One region of the Bacillus sp. GW823-FHT06B01 genome, then DNA from elsewhere that is predicted to be linked to it. Evidence: riboswitches for the same ligand, from Rfam matches in the RefSeq annotation. Region 1 holds a riboswitch; each other region holds the start of a gene.

What was found. A riboswitch is a leader RNA that binds a small molecule or an ion and turns the genes downstream of it on or off. The one in region 1 is predicted to bind lysine.
Positions count from the first base shown of each region.
Region 2: another riboswitch for lysine. It lies ahead of AC1Q8N_RS18135 (aspartate kinase); the one in region 1 lies ahead of AC1Q8N_RS01005 (amino acid permease).
Region 3: another riboswitch for lysine. It lies ahead of AC1Q8N_RS13680 (amino acid permease); the one in region 1 lies ahead of AC1Q8N_RS01005 (amino acid permease).

Region 1 covers NZ_JBXAHR010000001.1:186,457-193,653, forward strand. The annotation lists gene AC1Q8N_RS00980 (PhzF family phenazine biosynthesis protein) at 1-55, shown strand, start outside; gene AC1Q8N_RS00985 (class I SAM-dependent methyltransferase) at 104-865, opposite strand; gene AC1Q8N_RS00990 (DUF2716 domain-containing protein) at 1,064-1,555, shown strand; gene AC1Q8N_RS00995 (DNA alkylation repair protein) at 1,619-2,389, opposite strand; gene AC1Q8N_RS01000 (iron-sulfur cluster biosynthesis family protein) at 2,423-2,728, opposite strand; gene AC1Q8N_RS01005 (amino acid permease) at 2,842-4,308, opposite strand; lysine riboswitch at 4,421-4,613, opposite strand; gene AC1Q8N_RS01010 (GNAT family N-acetyltransferase) at 4,937-5,386, shown strand; gene AC1Q8N_RS01015 (sulfite exporter TauE/SafE family protein) at 5,426-6,436, opposite strand; gene AC1Q8N_RS01020 (VOC family protein) at 6,535-7,197, shown strand, end outside.
Region 2 covers NZ_JBXAHR010000003.1:946,200-953,396, forward strand. The annotation lists gene AC1Q8N_RS18130 (VOC family protein) at 84-536, opposite strand; gene AC1Q8N_RS18135 (aspartate kinase) at 880-2,109, opposite strand; lysine riboswitch at 2,309-2,495, opposite strand; gene AC1Q8N_RS18140 (DoxX-like family protein) at 2,687-3,595, shown strand; gene AC1Q8N_RS18145 (DUF4166 domain-containing protein) at 3,599-4,210, shown strand; gene AC1Q8N_RS18150 (YndJ family protein) at 4,216-5,841, shown strand; gene AC1Q8N_RS18155 (8-oxo-dGTP diphosphatase) at 5,871-6,356, opposite strand; gene AC1Q8N_RS18160 (MFS transporter) at 6,494-7,197, shown strand, end outside.
Region 3 covers NZ_JBXAHR010000003.1:106,274-113,470, reverse strand. The annotation lists gene AC1Q8N_RS13695 (ABC transporter ATP-binding protein) at 1-789, opposite strand, end outside; gene AC1Q8N_RS13690 (ABC transporter ATP-binding protein) at 786-2,546, opposite strand; gene gapN (NADP-dependent glyceraldehyde-3-phosphate dehydrogenase) at 3,136-4,575, shown strand; lysine riboswitch at 4,754-4,936, shown strand; gene AC1Q8N_RS13680 (amino acid permease) at 5,083-6,507, shown strand; gene AC1Q8N_RS13675 (ABC transporter permease) at 6,568-7,197, shown strand, end outside.

The DNA of each region.
Region 1 (7,197 bases):
CGGCAAAGGCTATTACTGTGAAACGAAGTATTTAAATATAGAAAATATCGACTGAAAATAAAAAAGAGATGGTAGATCCATCTCTTTTTCATATACTCCATGATTAACTGCGAATTGCCTTAATCATAAATCGATGTTGCTTCACATCAAAATAACCTTTTTGTAAGATGATTTCATGTATACGATATAATTCCTCATTGTAACCTTCGACAGTAAAATCAGGAATTTGCCACGGAATCGCTTTTAAATAATAGACGATAGCGCCAATGTCGTAAAAGCGTTGAAAAGGGAACTCTTCTTTTTCTTCTAAAATAGTAAATCCATTTTCCTTTAACTCACAACATGCCGCTTCAAGCGACCAACTTGCAAATTCGCTATTTAGCGGTGTGTTAAACTGTTCATTCAGTTCCGCGCAATCGAGACCACCAACTTGTTGGGTAAAAAATATTCCATTAGGAGAAAGTATTCTTTTTACTTCAGAAGCAGCATATGATTCATGTTGATTTATGATTAAATTAAACTGACCATCTTGAAATGGTAAAGCAGTATCATCTGTTACCTCTATAACTGTAACCCCTAAAGGTTCTAATTTCTTCCGAGCAATCGGCACGTTTGGAGCATAGCCCTCAGTCGCAAAAATAGTTGATGAGAACGGTTGTAACATAGATAAAAACTCTCCGCCGCCAGTGCCCATATCTACCATTGATTCTGCATGCTGCATAAGCTGGAAAGCAGCGCTGCCATACGACCACGATAAAGGTGCGCTCTTCATCCGACCCGTTTCTGAAATGAAAGAAAAATCCCAACCGCTAAAATTTGTATTAGCACTTTCTAATAAAGTTAAAAATAATGGATCACGTTTCATAATTGTATCCTCCTATTTTGTAAGTAAATGATATGATGAAAAAAGAAAAAAAGGAGGACCTCTTATTAAAGGGGAACGTTTTTACGTTTCGTGTTCGAATAGATTCATATACATTCGCTCCTTGTCAGAATGGTTATTTATATATTCGGGATAATCGAGTGTAAATCCTTTGAAGTTAGTAGGGAAGGTAGTTGTTTAATGGAAAACTGGATAGAGTTTACGGACAAAGAGAATAATCAAATTTGGGACAAGATATATAGTGAACTTAAGTTTTCACCAAGTGTTTCTATATTCCCATCATTTAAGGTGCCAAGTCCTTTTGTAACATATGATATTTCTCATTGCTTTGGAGAATCGATAGATATAAATATATATAGCGATCTGGAAGATAAAGCGTTACAAGCTTTTCAAGAAATTACAGGATCAAATGAATATATTATGGCACTGGATTGGCAACATGAGTGTTATTGGGTGAATCCACATTTTGAGTTTGAAAGAAATGAATTTGATGAGTGGATGCTACCTGTATTTCCGAATGGAGATTACTACTTCTTTATTCAGAAAGACTTTAAGTGGGGCTATTTAGGCCATCCTTGGGAGGAGAGTATAACGATATTTGGAAAAGAACTTATAGAAAGCTTTGAACGAAATAAGCCAAAAATGTTTCAAAATATTTTAAGACAAGGGTAATGTTTGAAAGAGAAAACCGCTTATACTTCATTTTTGAAGCATAAGCGGTTTTGTTTAAAATACTTAAAAAGAAAAATCTTTTGGCAAAGTACCACTTTTTATTACCGTTCTTAACCCATGTTTTATAATCCAAGGGTTAACAGGATGCTGTTTATCACGTAACTGCTGCAACCATTGAAAAACGAGTTCTTTATCGTCTTTCGTAATATCGTTAATATGATTGGCTACTGATTTTTGGACATATTTAGAAGGATCATTCATTAATGGTTCAAGAAGCTGTAAATTGTTCTTAAATTCACCTTTCAGAGCTCCCATTTTTTTAGCCCAAGGAAGTCTTGGTCTTGTACCTTCGGAAACTAATCTCCTAATGTGGCTGTTTTCGTCATGAATCCACTGTTGTAATATGTGTAGTGTGTTTTCATGGTATGTTTCAAGAAAAGGCCGAATGGCATATTCAGCAGTATTCCTTTTTGTTATTGCATACATGGCGTTACATGAGGTTTCAAAATCGTTAAGCCCATATTTTTCAACGTATTTTGCAATAGGCATGTACATATATCCGTTTGTAAATGTGCCTACTTCTGTTGTGTTTTCTGGCCCCAATGTTTTCAGTAAAATATGTATTGCTTCATTAAAATCTTTTTGTAATGCAGTATGTAATTCATCTGCTATTACTTCTATACGTTGCTTTAACTCTAATTTTTCAACTTTACATGTTACGGAAGATACGAAGTTTCTTTTCGGAAAATTAGGATCGTGTTTACAAATAGAATCAGCCATTATTTCTGCTAATTCTTCATTAAATAAAAATTTTAACGGAACATATTTACCCATTTTTTCACCTCATTTGTCAGCTGAAAACAATTTTTATTTTTTAATCGACAATCCATAAACTAAAGTCTCACTCGGAGTCGTAATACTAAAACCTGTCGTCTTATAATCAAGTTTCACCGTATCACCAGTGTAGTCTTTCGTGAATGAATCCATTTGTACGATAAACTCGGCATCTTTATATACAACATCATCTGCATCATATGTATCCCAAATTAAATCAACATCAACGAAAATACTACAAGAGTTTGTCATTGTTCCTCTAATGCGAATGATCTTTTTATCTTCACGTTCTAATTTATGTATAGCTGCTTTTGCTTCATCAGTAATACGAATGTTCATGGTATCCCAACCTTTATATATATTTCCTTTATTATTGCAAAAACAGGAGAAATAGGGAAGGGAGAAGCATCGGAATAAAAAACGAGCAAACATATTTGTTTGCTCGTTTCACTTTATTTCAATTCACATTTATCGAGCGGAATCACTTTCGTTTTCTTCGTAAATTTATATCCTAACCATAGTACTAAGAAGAGTGGTAAACCGATGTAAGAAACGAGTACACCGTTCCAATCGATTGATTCACCCATAAATGCGCCGTAGTTTTGACCTAAAATTACGATGACACAAAGTGCAAATGCGAAAATTGGACCGAACGGGAACCATTTTGCTCTATATGGTAAGTCTTTCAAATCTTTTCCTTGTGCGATATATGCTTTACGGAAACGGTAATGACTAATTGCAATTCCGACCCATGCGATAAAGCCAGACATTCCAGATGCGTTTAATAACCAAATGTATACAACACCGTCACCGAATAAAGAGGCAATGAAAGCGATACTACCGACAATTGACGTTACGATTAATGCGTTAACAGGTACACCGCGGCTATCTAATTTACCAAGAAACTTTGGTGCTTTTCCTTGGCGAGCTAAGTCCCAAAGCATACGAGTTGATGCATACATACCAGAGTTACCAGCAGACAATACTGCCGTTAAAATAACAGCGTTCATAACAGAAGCAGCAAAGGCAACGCCCGCTTTTTCAAAAATAAGTGTAAATGGACTTACTGTTACATCGCTTGCAGCAAGGCTTTCAGTCGTATAAGGAATTAATAAACCGATAACGAGAATCGCAAGGATATAGAATAAAAGAATACGCCAAAAGATAGAACGAATTGCTTTTGGAATGTTACGCTCTGGATCAGCAGTTTCACCAGCAGCTACACCTAATAATTCAGTTCCTTGGAATGAGAACCCAGCAGCCATAAATACACCGATAATTGCCATAATGCCGCCATTAAATGGTGCATCTGCAACAGTGAAGTTTTTAAAGCCAACAGATTCGCCGCCCATAATTCCGAAAATCATCATAAAGCCGACAATTAAAAAGATAATAATAGTAACTACTTTAATAAGTGCGAACCAATATTCAGATTCACCAAACCCTTTAACAGATAAATAGTTTAAAAGGAAAATAATAGCTAAACATAATCCACTCCAAATAAGAGAAGGGGTATCTGGGAACCAAAATTTCATAATTAATGTTACAGCAGCGAGTTCAGCAGCAATTGTAATGGCCCAGTTATACCAATAGTTCCATCCAAGTGCAAAGCCAAGGGATGGATCAACAAATTTTGTTGCATACGTGCTAAAAGATCCGGTAACAGGCATGTAAGCCGCGAGTTCAGCTAAGCTTGTCATTAAAAAGTAAACCATAATTCCAATTGCGGCGTATGCGACTAGTGCACCGCCAGGACCAGCTGTATGGATGACACCACCGCTGGCAAGAAATAGTCCGGTACCGATTGTACCACCGAGAGAAATCATCGTAAGGTGACGAGATTTTAATCCGCGTTTTAATTCACCTTGTCCTTGTGTAGTTTGCGTTTTAGAGGTAGATTGATTTGTTGCGCTATTCATGTTCAACACTCCTTTTCTTGTAGGTTAGGAAGGAGCGGGGGAGAAAAATACAAAAAACCGCCAAAGGAATTAGGCGGAACGTTTCACAAATAACCACCCCATCATACCCTTCCGTTAAGATAGCACCCCACGTTTACACGGTAATTTTGTAAACGTGACAGTTCTGTTCCTTTCGGAGACAGCCCCAGCTCATATTTCCAGAGAAGAAATATAAACTTCGGCAACTTTTCCTTTCAAACGGAGTTGGTGACATTCTCTGTGTCTCGTCCGTTTTACTCATAAAAGTCGCAACCTCTACCTCATCGGATTGATGAGGATTTGATATATTGCTAAGATTTTTAATATATGGCAATTGTAATGACTTTCTGAATATATTGCAAGATATTTTGTTAGGAAAAGTCAAAAAATATCGGTTATTGTATAGGAAACGCTTGCAAAACTCCACCCGAACCTACTGTTATGTAACAAAAAACAAATAAAGAAATTGTTATACAAATGTTTCGCAAAAAATATTGAAAAACCCTTTAAAAATAAAAGAAAATTCTGAAAATATAATTCGACATTCATAATAAGGTCATATTTTTTGTTATAATTAAAAAAACGTTTAAGCAAAAAAGGGGAAATTAACATGAAATTAGAAACAGAAAGACTCTATATAGTACCGTGTACAGAAGAGAGTATGCAAGTTGCTAACGAGCAAGGATATAACAGTGGTCCGCATATTGTAGGGCATGTAGAAAATGTAAAACAAAATAAGGTTTTATTACCTTGGGGCGCGTGGTATGTCATTCGCAAAGAAGATGACATCGTTCTAGGTGATATAGGATTTAAAGGGAAACCAAATGAGGAACATACAGTAGAAATTGGTTACGGATTTATTGAGAAATATTGGAATAAAGGGTATGCGACAGAAGCTGTAAGAGAATTAATAAATTGGGCTTTTCAAACAGGAGAAGTAGAAACGATTATTGCGGAGACACTTCTTGAAAATGATAGCTCGATTCGTGTATTAGAGAAATTACATATGAAGAGAATTGACACTACAGAAACGATGATTAATTGGAAAATAGAAATATAAAAAATACCGCTCGAAGTATATCGGGCGGTATTTTTATCGTTATGGTAGCATTTGTTTTTGATCATTCGGATATCCGGCTGTCGATGCGTTAGAACGCTTGGAATGATTGCGAACAGCAATGAAAATAGAAATAATAACGACAAGACCAACTGCCACGTAAGAAAGTGAAATAATAGTTGGATCAACTTTAAATGTAGTAAGCAATGTACGAATGTTTGTAAAGATAATAAGGCCACCAACTAATACGCCAAGTAAATGAGAAGGAACGATGCGTACTAGCCATGCAGCGATTGGTGCCGCAACGATACCACCGAGCATGAGAGAAAATACCCAAACCCAGCTTACTTGTTCCCATCCAAGTGAAATGAAAAATCCAATTGTTGCAGCGAGTGAAACAGGAAATTCGCTCGTATCTACAGATCCGATAACTTTTCTAGCTTCATTTCCTCTTGCCAAAAGTACAGGTGTCGTAATCGGACCCCAGCCACCACCACCAGTTGAATCAACGAATCCAGCGAATAAGCCAAGCGGAACAAGCTGTTTTGCAGACATACGTTTATTTGAAGTAACAATTTGTTTTTGAATGATGAATCGTAATAAAATATAAACCCCTAAAGTAAATAAAAATACGGAAATGTACGGTTTAATTACATCGCCAGGTAAATTGCTTAAAAAACATGCCCCAATAAATGCGCCAATTGCTCCTGGTAATGTAAGCCTGGAAACGGTATATTTATCAACGTTTCCAAATTTGATGTGAGATGCACCAGAAGCGGCGGTTGTAACGACTTCAGCTAAATGAACAGATGCGGAAGCTACAGCTGGTGCGATACCAAACATTAATAATAGTGAGGTAGATGTTACCCCGTACGCCATTCCAAGTGCCCCATCAATCAATTGAGCGAAAAATCCAATAATAGCAAAGACAATTAATTTCTGCATAAATAATCCCCCTGTAATAATAAATGAAAAAGGCACTTTTCCCGTATGAGAAAAGTGCCTTTGGTTTTTCCAATCAGCAATAATTAAATTTGTTTCATTATAATACATATTAATCGTATAAATCAACTGGGTTTTAAAGTTTTTTGAATTGAATGAAAGAAAAATAAAATATACAATAAAAGGATGGAGAGAAAGGGGAGAAAGACATGTTACGATTTGATCATCTCGTACACTCAGTATATGGTACACCGGAGGAAGCGGCAAAACAAATACAGGAGCGTGGATTTCATACTGCAATAGGCGGAGAGCATATTACTTGGGGTACTTGGAATAGTTTATGTTATTTTGATTTATCCTATATAGAATTTTTAGCAGTTCAGCATGAAGAAAAAGCGAAGAAAGCAGACAATCCATTAGTACAAGAAACAGTAGTAAAATTACAAGACGGAGAAGGAATGCTACAAATCGCAATTCGAACAGATGCCATTGAAGACCTAGCAAATAATTTTAGTAAGCACGGTTTACATACGATAGGACCATTTGAAGGAAAACGTATAAGAAAAGATGGCCGTCTTTTAGAGTGGAAAATGTTATTTGTAAAGCAAGAGGAAAACGGACCGAAATTACCTTTCTTCATACAGTGGAATGAAACGGATGAAGAAAGAAGAAACGATTTACGTAACATAGGAACAATCACTGAACATAAAAATAAAGTACAACAAATTGAAACGATTCATTACGCAGTGAAAAATGTTCGAGAAACAGTACGGAAATGGAAAGAAGTAATGGGGCTAACTGCAAGCTCAATCACAAAGAATGAAGAATGGAATGCGGAGTGTCAAAGCGTATCATTTGGTGATGTTCATGTG
Region 2 (7,197 bases), on a different contig from region 1:
TCTAAAGTTAGGACGGGGTTCAAAATCTAAGTTTTATTAAGCGTAAAATTCTTTCAAATATTTTTACTTCAGTAAAACATTACTTACTTGTTACCGAGTTCTTCCGCTAAACCGATTAAAATTCCTTCGGTTCCACGAATGTAGCAGAGTCGATACGAGTTCTCATACTGAACTACTTCACCAACGAGCTGAGCACCATGTTTAGTCAGTCTGGATACCATTTCGTCAATGTCCTCAACGGTGAACATGACGCGTAAATAACCGAGGGCATTTACAGGAGCTGTCCGATGATCTGCAATAGTAGGGGGGGTGAGAAATCGCGAAAGTTCAATTCGGCTATGGCCATCTGGGGTAACCATCATAGCAATCTCTACGCACTGAGAACCGAGTCCAGTTACGCGACCAGCCCATTCACCTTCAACAGTAGCTCGCCCTTCGAGATTCAAGCCAATCTCCTCGAAGAAAGAGATTGCGTTATCAAGGGATTCTACAACGATGCTGACATTGTCCATTCGTAGTAATCGGTTGTTTGCCATAGTTTTTATCTCCTTTTATGTATAAATTTATTATTTAATTATCCTCATAATTATACTAAAATCTCTTCTAAACAAAAAACATCTTGTCACAGTGTAGGAAAATGTGACAAGGTGTTTTCGGGCATAGTATATAAAATCTTGTTAACGAATAACACTTCGCAAACCTTTACTATTGAAATATGCGAGAACTTTATTTCGTGAATGCTATCATTTCAAGAATTTGATACTGTAATTGCTATTCGATAGAATAACTTCGACTTTCCCACAAAACAGTCCTACCCTGTTTCTATTTATATAGGAAGGAAATAGATTCATATATTTTTTAAAGTTTTACCGGTGGAAATTAACTCATCTGCACTAAAGGCTCAATTTTCGCCATAAATGATTGATGCAGTGCCTCGACACCTGTTACTAAATGAAGGCGGTCAATAACGACAGACACTTTAATTTCTGATGTACTTACCATTTTAATATGAATATCTTCTTCTTTTAAAGTAGTGAACATATTTGCAGCAACACCAGGATTAGAGACCATACCCGATCCTACAATGGATACTTTTGCTAAATGATTTTCATATTCTACAGATTCATAGTGAAGTGTTTCTTGATTCTGTTCCAATACCTCTAATGTTTCTTCTAAATCATTAGAATGGATTGAGAAGGAGAGGTGAACAGTTCCTTCATTTGTAATACTTTGAATGATGATATCTACATTAATATGTGCCGCTGCTAATGTAGAGAAAACTGTTGAAAGTGCACCTTGTTCCAATCCTTTCATTGTGACGCGTGTAATATTATCTTCAAATGCAATACCTTTAACGATTGATTGTTGTTCCATGTTACATTCTCCTTTTACAATTGTTCCGTTTTCTTGTTCCATACTTGAGCGAACTTCTAACATGACATTATGATTTTTAGCAAACTCAACAGCACGCGGGTGTAATACACCAGCACCGAGGTTTGCTAGTTCTAGCATTTCGTCATAAGAAATTTCATCTAATTTATAAGCATCTTTTACAACTCGTGGGTCCGTTGTATATACACCGTTCACATCCGTGTAAATATCACATTTTTTTGCTTTCAGTGCAGCAGCTAATGCAACAGCAGTTGTATCAGAACCACCACGTCCAAGCGTTGTAATTTCATGTTCTTTACTGGCTCCTTGGAAGCCAGCTACAATAACAATCGTGCCTTCAGTAAGATAAGATTGAATTCGATCTGTATGAATTTCAGTAATCCGTGCACTACTATGTACAGATTCTGTCGTAATACCAGCTTGCCATCCAGTTAATGAAATCGCGTTATAACCTTTTGCTTGTAGTGCCATCGTTAATAATGAAATAGTCACTTGCTCTCCTGTTGATAGAAGCATATCCATTTCGCGTTTACTCGGATTTTCTGAAATCGCGTTAGCAAGTGCTACGAGTTCATCTGTGCTTTTTCCCATTGCTGAAACGACAGAGACGATGCTATGTCCTCGTTCATATTCTTCAATAATTAAATTTGCTACATGTTGAATGCGCTCAACGCTTCCAACAGAAGTGCCACCAAATTTTTGTACAATCGTTTCCATTACGAATTCCTTCTTTCATCCATTTTTAAGAATAGATTAGGACATATATAGATCCCAATATTCCTGTAGTTACCAGAGAAAAACAAAAAACACCATCTCAAATAAGTGAGGATGGTGCTGTTACAGGAAAAGGGAAACAGAAAACGGAGCTAATAAAAAAACCGCCAAAAAAGGAATACCATAAAAATGATATCTCTTTTTTGTAGATAGCTCTTCATACATACACTGCTGTACATATGACAGTTCTGTTTCTATTCGAAAACAGCCCCAATCGATAAATGCAGAGAAAATTATCGATTTCGGCAATACTTCCTTTCATCTAATTTCATAGACATCTCTGTGTCTCCATTAGAATAATCATAAGTATCGCAACCTCTATCTCACGTTTTAGGCGAGAGTGTTTGATTTATGAAGTTGTTGGTAACATTTGTTTTATAATAATTTAAATTTTTCGGGGAATCAAGTGTTTTGTATAAATTTTAAAAATTCTTTCTTCTCTTGGAGGAGTTTGTGAAAACTGTAGCAAAATAAATTCATAGCATGTACATTAAAATTATAGCGCATTGGAGGTGGAAGAATGAAGGGGAAAAAGCCTATTTATGTTTCGGCAGAAATGAACACAACAATGGAGAAATTATGGGAATACACGCAAGAACCACATATACATACAGAATGGGATGCTCGCTTTACTGAAATTTCATATTTAGAGAAAAAAGAAGGAGAACCGCAGAAGTTTTTATATAAAACAAAGATCGGATTTGGACTTGAAATAGCTGGGGAAGGAGAATCGATAGGTGAAATAAGAAAAGAAACGGGAGACCGGATTTCTTCTTTAAAATTTTGGACGGATAATAAATTATCACTTATTCAAATAGGGCGTGGTTATTGGAAGTATACACCGCGTAAAGAACACATTCATTTTGAGACGCAATATGATTATGATACGAGGTTTGGTCGTATAGGGAATGTAATAGATTTTTATATGTTTCGTCCGTTATTAGGCTGGGCGACTGCTTGGAGTTTTGATGCTTTAAAATTATGGTTAGAAAAGGGACTTCATCCGAGATTACTAATTAGAAGAACGATGACATATTGGCTCGTATGTTTTTTAATTGCTTTTGTATGGCTATATCAAGGGATTGTACCGAAAATGATCTTTATCCATCCCGAAGAAGTGAAAATGCTTTCGGTCATAATTGGTTCAACTGAAAATAGTATTTTTATTCTTAAAATAATTGGGCTGTTAGAAGTTATTTTTGGTGTCACATGGTTACTTCCATTTCCAAAACGAAATGTATTTATAATACATATTTGCGTGTTAATAGCCTTAACAATCGCAGCAGGATTTACGAATATCGCAAGCTTTACAGAGCCGTTTAATCCAATTACATTAAACGTTTTACTAATGGGGTTATCCATTGTCGGTTATATAAATAGCACGAACTTGCCAAGTGTAAAAAATTGCAAGAGGAAGAGAAAGGGATAATGTATGGCTAATATGTATGAAAGACTATTAGGGGATTCTTATAAAAAACTTCATCCGAAATTACAGAAACGCTATGAGATTACGGAAGAAAATAGTTTTACTGGAGAAGGAAAGATGGATGAGATTTCTGGTGGTTCTTTTTTCGTAAAATTCATATTAAAAATTGCATCAAAGTTCCATATGTTTTTCTCTGAGCGGGGGAAGGAAGTGCCATTTACAATACATAATACCGCTGAGCGGAATGAACATGGACATGAATTTGTGCGGTGGAATCGTACTTTTTATTTTCAAAATAAGAAAAGATATTTTAACGCTGTTATGCAGTTGGATGAAGAGAATAATGAGATTGTAGATTATTTTGGTGAACCACACATACTTGTTTCTACACTGAATTTTCATATTGATGAGATGGGGGCAATGCATATTTCTTCAAAGAAGCAATGGTTTTACATGTTTAGAAGAAAAATCCCGTTACCTAGATTCTTATACGGAGAGGCCAACATTGTAGAAAGTTATGATGAAACAAAACAGTGCTTTCGAATTCATGTACAAGTACGCAATCCGTTAATTGGTTCATTATTTTCATATAGGGGAACATTTGTGGAGAGGAAATAAATGATATGAAAAATATAATAGTTGGGCTTGCTTGTTATATTATTTTTCTAATATGTGAGTGGTCAAATGTAAACCCAGTTGAAGCAATTATTTTATTATCTATTTTGTTATTTATACCGATGTCTTTTTGTATTATTGATAAAAGAGAACGAAATGGATTGTATTTATTATTTTATAAATCTGTATCGTTTTTATATCCGATAGCAGCGATTTGTGCAATGTTAGCTTTCGTAACAAATCAATATATCTTTGCGATAATTTGGTTTGTATATACAGGAATCGTTGCGTTATTTGGTATGAATAGATTACTAGAAAGAGGATGGAAACCGTTAGAAGAAACGGCTATCGATAGTGCGTTTATATATTTGTTTTTAGGTGGATTCTGGTTTTTTGCTTCTGTAGCAAAGCTTTCCATTATGCACTTTAGTTCTGACATTGTTTTACTTACAGCTGCACACTTTCATTATTCGGCATTTCTATTGCCGTTATCAGCTGGTTTAATTGGGAGGAAAAGAGAAAAGAGCAGTAAAATATATGATGCTATTATGTTTGTTATCGTCATTTCACCTATGACAGTTGCGATAGGGATTACGTACTCAAGAGTATTTGAATTTTTTGCAGTTTTTCTATATTTATGTGCTATTTATAGTTATGGGATTTATGTTTGGCGCACGAATTTTAATGCTATCAGCGCAAAAATCCTCCTAGTCATATCGTCTAGTACACTCATGGTAACAATTATGTTCTCACTCATATATTCGTATGGGCATTTGAAACATGTAATGACGATTACAATTGCTCAAATGGTTTGGATTCACGGTGTTGTCAATGGAATTGGAGTAGCGTTGCCGGCATTTGTCGGCTGGATGGTTGAAAAGACTGTTCCGAACTATAAATATTACGGGAAACCAATGAGCAGATTAAGAGGAAAGGCGACAGTTGGTGAAGCATTTTTACATAACAGAAGTTTAATAGATAGCAAGGAATACAAAGGTTTAGTTGATAATATGAACGATTTTCATAGTGAGGGATTTGACATGGCAAAGATTCCTTTAAGCATTACTCGTTTTTATGAAAATACAAAAGAGTATGAGTTACAATCGCATATTAAGTGGGCTCGTTGGTTTCGTCCGGTTGCATTTTGCTATGAGAAAATGAGTAAGCATGTAGGACAAATACATTTAGGAATGGGTGGTAAGTGGGAAACGATGCATGGCTCTATCGTTGGGATAATAGATGAGAAAGATGGAAGGGAGAATGTAAGGGCTTGGCTAAGAAAAAATGAAGCAGGAGAATCTATTTTTGTAGCTCTTTATTCAAAGCACACATATAAGAGCGAGACATATATGAATATTGCATTACCTTTACCATATTCGAATATGACGGGGGTTTTAAAATTATGTAATAAGAGTAATAATTTAATCATTACTAGTAAGCTGAGAAGAAACGGTAAAGGAGATGAGGGGATTTATTTACATACTCGTTTCTTTACAATTCGTTTACCGTTAGCAGAGACTTTTATTATAAAGGAGAACACGAATCACATATTAGAAGCTAACCATAGAATGTGGATATTTGGAGTTAAGTTTTTAGAAATTGATTATGAGATTAAGAAAATAGAAGGAAAGTAAAAAAAGCTTGGAGAGATACCAAGCCTTTTTTACGTATGCGTAATTGTCATAGCAACTTGTTTATCTAAGTCTCGGTCCCAAACACGTTGAATTTCAAACGTACCTTTTTCAAAAAATAATGGGAATCTCTCTTTAAACCAATTTTGCATAGGAAGATTTAGTGCTGTATCGATTGCTACCCATAATAATTCGCCTTCAGGAGGATTCAAAAGGAGTTCACCTTCAAATGAATCTGTCCAATAGTTAAATACCATATATCGAACATTTTCTTTCGGATTTACGTATTCATCTAATCCTTTAAAAGTTAAATTTGAAACAAGTAATCCAGTTTCTTCTTTTACTTCTCGTTTAGCAGCTTGCACAATACTTTCTGGGAAATCTACTTTTCCGCCAGGAGCGATGTAGCCAGGAAAACCTCGATGATCGGGGCGTTTTATAAGTAAAACTTCATTATTTCGTTGGATCATACACATTGTATAGATGCGGTGCTCGATGTTATGAGAATTTTGAGGCATAACAATGTATTCTCCTTTATATTTATTTTGATAATTTTACCATAACATAATGGTTTCTTATATAATTAAAAAAGAATATTAGGGATTTTTAGTGATATATTATAAAGTCTATAATCATTTGAAAAGAGGAGAGAGAAATGCAAGGGGAAGTACAAAGAGAAAAAGCTTTGGGGTATGTTGGTAAATTATTGTTGCCAGTTAGAGTATCACGGCATTTTAAGTTTTTGTGGATTGGACAATTGCTTTCAACTTTAGGGAGTTCTATAACGATGGTAATTTTACCAGTCGTTGTGTATTCGTTAACGGGTTCAACAGTTGTTATGGGGATGACAATGGCAATGTACATGCTACCAAATATTCTTGCTTTACCGTTTGCAGGTTTAGTTGTAGATCGAATTGACCGAGTAAAATTAATGTTATTTACAGACATAATCCGCTGTATATTGATGCTATTACTTGCATCGCTTATATTGATGGATTTATTAACAATTACAATTTTATATGTACTCGTTGCCTTTTACGGACTTATGGAAGGCATATTTCAGCCAGCGTATTCAGCTGTAAGAGCAAAAGTATTTGTACCAGAAATTCGAAACGCAGCTAATGCATTAACACAAATGAGTAATCAAGGTATTCGATTAATTGGACCGGCACTTGGAGGATTAATCGTATCAGTTGCATCTGCTGGAATAGGGTTTGGATTAGATGCGGTAACGTATTTGTTATCATTTTTTTGTTTATTATTTTTAAGTGAAATAAAGTTTAAAAAAGTAAAACCCATTGAAAAGAGAAAGGTCGATTACAAACAAGAGTTTATGGAAGGTATTTTAGTGTTAAAAAG
Region 3 (7,197 bases), on a different contig from region 1:
AATTAAAATCGGGATGATAAGTAAACATAACGTCGCCAATTTTACATCGAGTAAAAATAGCGCAGCGAATATCCCGATAATATAAATGATACTAGAAACGAATGTCGCCAGTACCGTTACGTATAAATCACGAATGGCTTCCGTATCATTCGTAACACGCGATACAATTTTCCCTGCTGGTAAATGATCGAAATAACGAATCGGCAACGTTTGAATATGAGAAAAGACATCTTCCCTCATAATTTGAATAATTTTGTTCGCTGCCTTCTGTAGGAAAAATTGCTTTCCGTATGCAAATAATGAGACAACTACTAATAAAGCGAAATAACCACCACCAAGTAATAATAGGGGGTTTATTTCTGGTTTATAAAACGCAAACACTTCTTCTTTCGTTAATGCTTTCGCTTTATACACTTGCACTGCCTTACCATTTTGGACGGTAATCATATCATCTTTTACAGTACGTGACCCTTCAGCATTCACTTTATTCGGTACAAAGTAATATTGAAAACCGACTTGCATCACGCGTACTTCTTTTCCTTTTTTCTCACCTTCCTGGAAGCGATCACTTCGCTTATAAAAGGCGCCATTATACGAAACAGCCTCTTCACTCTTTTCTGTTTCATACCAAGGTTTCTCTATCCCGACGATATGATCGTCAATCATCGTTTTCGCGACGAAAGGACCAGCAAGCTCTGCGATAACGAAAATAAATAACATTAGCATCGCTGCAAAAATTGTCCCTTTTACTTTCATCGCATATTGAAACAATCGTTTTGAAACGCTCATATTTTCACCCCACTATCCGCACTTTCATTTTCCCCTTGTTGTCTTTCAAACTGCTCAGCATACCAGCCTCCGCTTTGAATAAGCTGTTCATGCGTACCCTCTTCCATTACTTCTCCTTCATCCATAACGAGAATCCAATCCGCATGTTGTACGGCAGATAAACGGTGCGTCGTAATAATCGTCGTTTTTCCGCTTCTTTCTGTTCTTATATTTTCAATGATCGCTGCTTCCGTACGAGCATCAACAGCTGATAAAGAATCGTCCAAAATTAAAATTTCTGGATTTTGAATGACAGCTCGCGCAATTGAAATCCTTTGTTTTTGCCCTCCTGATAAAGAAACACCCTTCTCTCCAACGAGCGTTTCTAACCCTTCTGGTAAAAACTCTAAATCCTTTTTAAACGCCGCAATTTCAATCGCTTTCTCGAGTTCTTCTTCCGTCGCTTCTCGGTTTCCGAATAAAATATTTTCCCTCGCTGTTTTTGAGAACAAAATATGTTCCTGAGGTACATACCCAATCCATCCGAGTACATTTTCATTCGTTATGTTATCTAACGTCACATCAGAGACTGCAATATCCCCATCTCCAAGTGGGTATTGACGAAGAAGCTGGCGTACGAGCGTCGTTTTTCCGCTTCCTGTTTTTCCAACAACCCCAAGCGTTTCCCCTTGTTTTAATGTAAATGAAACCTTTTTTAAATTTGTTTCAGTTGATGAAGGATATGAAAAGGTAACGTCATCGAACTGAATATAATCCGGCTCTTGTACAAGCTTTGGATTTTTCGGATCCTTGACATCCGGTTCATACGCTAACGTTTCATTCACACGGTCTAATGAAGCATTTCCTCTTTGCATAACATTAATTAATTCGCCAATTGCAAACATCGGCCAAATCATCATCCCTAAATACACGTTAAATGAAACAAGTTCACCAAGTGTTACCTTTGATTGAAATACAAGATACGCGCCATACACTAAACCAATTAAATAACTAAGACCAACAAGCATTTTCACAGTTGGCTGGAATAATGCATCGATTCTAGCTACTTTCATATTTTTTTCGTATACGTCATCTCCTAAATGATGAAATCTTTCCTGATCCGCGTTCTCTTGTACGTATGCACGAATAACGCGCACACCAGCGATCGATTCAAGTACTTTATCATTCATATCTCCGAACGCATCTTGCGCAACTGTAAATCTCTCATGCAATTTCTTTCCATATATGTTCATCGCATACGCCATAATCGGAAGCGGTATAAGTGCCGCAAATGTAAGCTCCCAACTAATTGTAAATCCCATCATAAAGACAATCGTAAGCATATATAAACTCGAATCCACGAGCGTTAATATACCGAAACCAGCTGTCATAGCAATTGCTTTTAAATCATTTGTCGCTCTCGCCATTAAATCACCAGTACGATTTTTATGATAAAACGTCGGTGTCATCTTAAGTAAATGCCCCATAAATTTAGAGCGCATCGTCTTCTCCAGTACGAATGCTCCCCCAAACAATTGATGTTGCCAAACGAAAGTAAGACCATATCCAATTACCGTAACCCCTATTAAAATAAGAATAAATTGCATAATTGCTGCATTCGTTAACGTTCCTGTTTTTATATTATCAATCGTAACCCCTAACACTTTCGGGGGAATGACTTCAACTATATTTACAATTAAAAGAGCTCCAATGGCGATACTATATCTCTTCCAATGCTCTTTAAAAAACCATTTTAACTTTAGTAATACTGATAACAATGTAACCTCTCCCTTCTCGTTCTCGTTTCACTCCCATTTCTTTACCCACTATCCAGATCCATCACATTTACATTTCGTAATCCATACAGTCTCATCACATTTTTCCACCTTCCAAATTTTTATATAGTAACGTGGAAAATAAACAAAAAAAAGCATACCGCCGCTTGACGATATGCACAAAAATGCATAAAAGCGTACGTTACGATATACGCAACGTACGCTTTTTATAAGACAAAGATGCCTTATATATCCGCACGGGCTGCGTAATGATATGAATGTTTTCTGCCATTTAACAGAGCTAAGCCCATCACATTTACGATTACAATCATTACGCACACCCCCTTCATTTATTTTCCATTTATAATCTTACAACTTTATTGAGTATTCTGTCAATTGTTTTTTTACAAACCGAATAAAAATATACGCTACATCATTTTGAAATAAGGGAATCTTCTGTAAGAAAGGGCATACAAAATAAAAAAAGAATAAGAAATCGTTTTCACAAACATTTCATTTGAAAAATGTTATCAAACACCCTACAATCACCTTATACTCACTCTTACAAGTTGCTATTTTAGGAGGACTAATCATGACAACTAGCAATACGTACAAATTTTATTTAGACGGAGAATGGAGAGAAAGCTCTTCAGGAGAAACAATCGAAATTCCATCTCCATACTTACACGAAGTAATTGGACAAGTACAAGCAATTACTCGCGGAGAAGTAGATGAAGCAATTGCATCTGCAAAAGAAGCTCAAAAATCATGGGCGGAAGCTTCTCTACAAGATCGCGCAAAATATTTATATAAATGGGCTGATGAGCTCGTAAATATGCAAGATGAAATTGCCGATATCATTATGAAAGAAGTCGGTAAAGGTTATAAAGATGCGAAGAAAGAAGTTGTTCGTACAGCTGATTTCATTCGTTACACAATCGAAGAAGCTCTTCATATGCACGGAGAAAGCATGATGGGCGATAGCTTCCCTGGCGGAACGAAATCTAAACTTGCGATCATCCAACGCGCACCCCTTGGTGTTGTATTAGCAATCGCACCATTTAACTACCCAGTAAACTTATCTGCTGCAAAACTTGCACCAGCATTAATTATGGGTAACGCTGTTATTTTCAAACCAGCAACTCAAGGTGCAATTAGTGGTATTAAAATGGTTGAAGCACTTCATAAAGCTGGCCTTCCAAAAGGTCTTGTAAACGTAGCTACAGGACGCGGTTCTGTAATTGGTGACTACTTAGTAGAACACGAAGGCATCAATATGGTATCGTTCACAGGTGGTACAAACACAGGTAAACATTTAGCGAAAAAAGCTGCAATGATTCCACTTGTATTAGAACTTGGTGGTAAAGACCCTGGTATCGTTCGTGAAGATGCTGACTTACAAGATGCTGCAAACCATATCGTAAGCGGTGCATTCTCTTACTCTGGTCAACGTTGTACTGCTATTAAACGTGTACTTGTACACGAAAACGTAGCGGACGAGCTTGTTAGCTTATTAAAAGCGCAAGTAGCTGAGCTATCAGTTGGATCTCCAGAACAAGACAGCACAATCGTTCCATTAATCGACGACAAGTCTGCTGACTTCGTTCAAGGCTTAGTTGACGACGCTGTTGAAAAAGGTGCAACAATCGTTATCGGTAACAAACGTGAGCGTAACTTAATTTACCCAACATTAATCGACCACGTAACAGAAGAAATGAAAGTTGCTTGGGAAGAGCCCTTCGGCCCAATCCTTCCAATCATCCGTGTTTCTTCAGATGAACAAGCAATTGAAATTGCTAACAAATCAGAGTTCGGTCTACAAGCAAGTGTCTTCACAAAAGACATTAACAAAGCATTTGCAATTGCTAACAAAATCGAAACTGGTTCTGTTCAAATTAACGGACGCACAGAGCGCGGCCCTGACCACTTCCCATTCATCGGTGTAAAAGGTTCAGGTATGGGCGCACAAGGTATTCGTAAGAGCCTTGAGTCTATGACACGTGAAAAAGTAACAGTATTAAACTTAGTTTAATCTTATATGTAGAAGCTGATCTAGTTTTGGATCAGCTTCTTTTTATATCAAATAATTATTCATTCCTAATAACAAACTCTTCTCTATAATCTGATTATTACTATATCCATTGACGTATAAAAATTCATTTGTTACTCTTAAAGACGTTAATTTAATATTTAAATCCTCATTCGTATCTCGGTGAGGTAGAGGTTGCAGTCATTAAGAGTATCATTTCAGGAGATGTAGTGGCATTGATGAAGGAATGAGAAAGGAATGATTGCCGAAGTAAGCCCGTGTCCACCATGCACGCTTGCTGGGTCTGCATTTAATAAGTGCAGAACTGTCACAAACGTTTCGTTTGTGGAGAGCTATCGAGAGGTATGTCGTGGGTTTCTTATAAGATAGAAAGCATGTAGCGGCAAATTACGTGCTTTTTTTGTTTTGTTTGGGACTTCTCTTCTCTACTAAGAAGACATACATATCTCCTCGCTTGACTTGGTTATACTAACTTTGGAGGTATTTTCTATGCAACAAAAAAAATGGGGCTTTTGGGTATTAACAGCTTTCGTTGTCGGTAACATGGTTGGCGCTGGTATTTTCATGGTGCCAAGTACGTTGGCACAAACAGCAAGCCCTCTCGGTGTCACTTTAGCTTGGTTAACAACAGGGTTTGGTGTTTTAATGCTAGCTCTTGTTTTCGGTAATTTAGCAATTCGTCGTCCTGATTTAACGACAGGACCACAAAGTCATGCATATGCTTTATTCTCAACACCAAAAAAGAAAAAAATGGCTGGTTTCAGTATGGTATGGGGATATTGGGTAGCAAACTGGGCAAGTAACGTTGCCATCATTACATCATTTGCGGGATATTTATCACTCTTCTTCCCAATTATGAAAGATACACGACTACTATTTTCAATCGGTTCTTTTAACATAGAAGTCGGAAAACTAATTACATTTACGATTTGTTCCATCTTACTTTGGGGAACTCATATTATATTAACAAACGGTGTAAGCGGAGCTGGAAAGCTAAACTTCTTAGCAACAACAACGAAAGTAACTGGATTCCTTTTATTCATCGTCGTTACTTTATTTGCATTCGAAGCTTCTAAGTTTGGACAATGGTACACACCGATGATCGATAAATCAGGTGTATCACACGGCCTTCTTTCACAAGTAAACTTAGCTGCTCTTACAACGCTTTGGGCATTTATCGGAATTGAATCGGCAGTACTTTTATCAAACCGTGCTACCTCTCCTAAAACAGTAAAACGCGCAACAGTTGCAGGATTACTTATTACAGTTGCGATTTACTTAGGAATTACAATTTTAACAATGGGTGTACTTCACGTTGATAAATTACAAGCTTCTGAACGTCCATTAGCAGATGCATTAAACGCTGCAATGGGTCATGGCGGCGGGAAACTGATGGCATTACTTGCTCTTACTTCCCTATTCGGTTCTATATTAGGCTGGATTTTATTAAGCTCAGAAGTACCGTATCAAGCAGCAAAAGAAGGTTTCTTCCCTTCCTTCTTCACAAAAACAAATAAAAAAGGAAGTCCAATTTACTCATTACGATTAACAAACATTATGTCGCAAGTGTTCTTATTCTCAACATTATCAGGAACTATTGCGGAAGCTTATACATTCGTTATTACCGTATCAACACTGGCCTACCTCATTCCATATCTCGTTTCACCAATCTTCCAGTTAAAACTAGTCGCAACTGGTGAAACATATAAAAATGAAATGCGGGCAAGAATTACAGATGGCATAGTCGCAGTGATCGCACTTTGCTACGCACTATGGGTTATTAAAACCGGCGCATCCGATATAAAAACGTTCCTTCTCGGAATTGGTTTATTCGTAATCGGCTTTGCCTTCTATCCATTAATGAATCGTGATCAGAAAAAAAATAACGAAAAGAAAAACGAGCAAGTTGCATAACGCAATTTGCTCGTTTTTTCTTTTATAAAACATATATAATAGAACAAAGAGGTGAAAAACATGTCAATCGAATCGCTATGGAGCAGCCGCTTCCAACAACATATTCAAAATATCATTACATACTTTGCACGTATGATTAACGGTTTACTATATAGCTTTATCTTCGTTGCCTGTATAGGTGCTTACTATTATGCAAAGTTTCTTAAAACAGCTCCTTCTAAAGGACTATCTTTATTACTTATTACAATCGTCCTAACAGCGATTATAACGAGATGTCCTATCCGTACATTTATTCAAAAACCTGATGCTGTCTATTTACTTGCATTAGAAGAGAAACTAACGTCTTATTTTAAAAAATCTCTTCTATATAATTACATCATTCAGCTTTTTCCATTATTATTTACGTTCCTTATTCTCGTTCCACTTGCCCTGCAATCATTACAAGTAACTGTACCTTTCTTATGTACAATCTTTATCGTTTTAATGATTACGAAAGCTTGGAATATATATACACATTGGATGTGGCGTGATAGTCATGAAAAAAACATATGGTTCATTATTCGTATTGCTTGTAACGCCTTAATCATTTATATGCTGTTTTACTCGGCACATGTTCTCATATTAGGCGGATTGCTCTTACTACTTGCTTTCCTACTTCTATATACGAAAAAACAGCCTACAAAACGAATA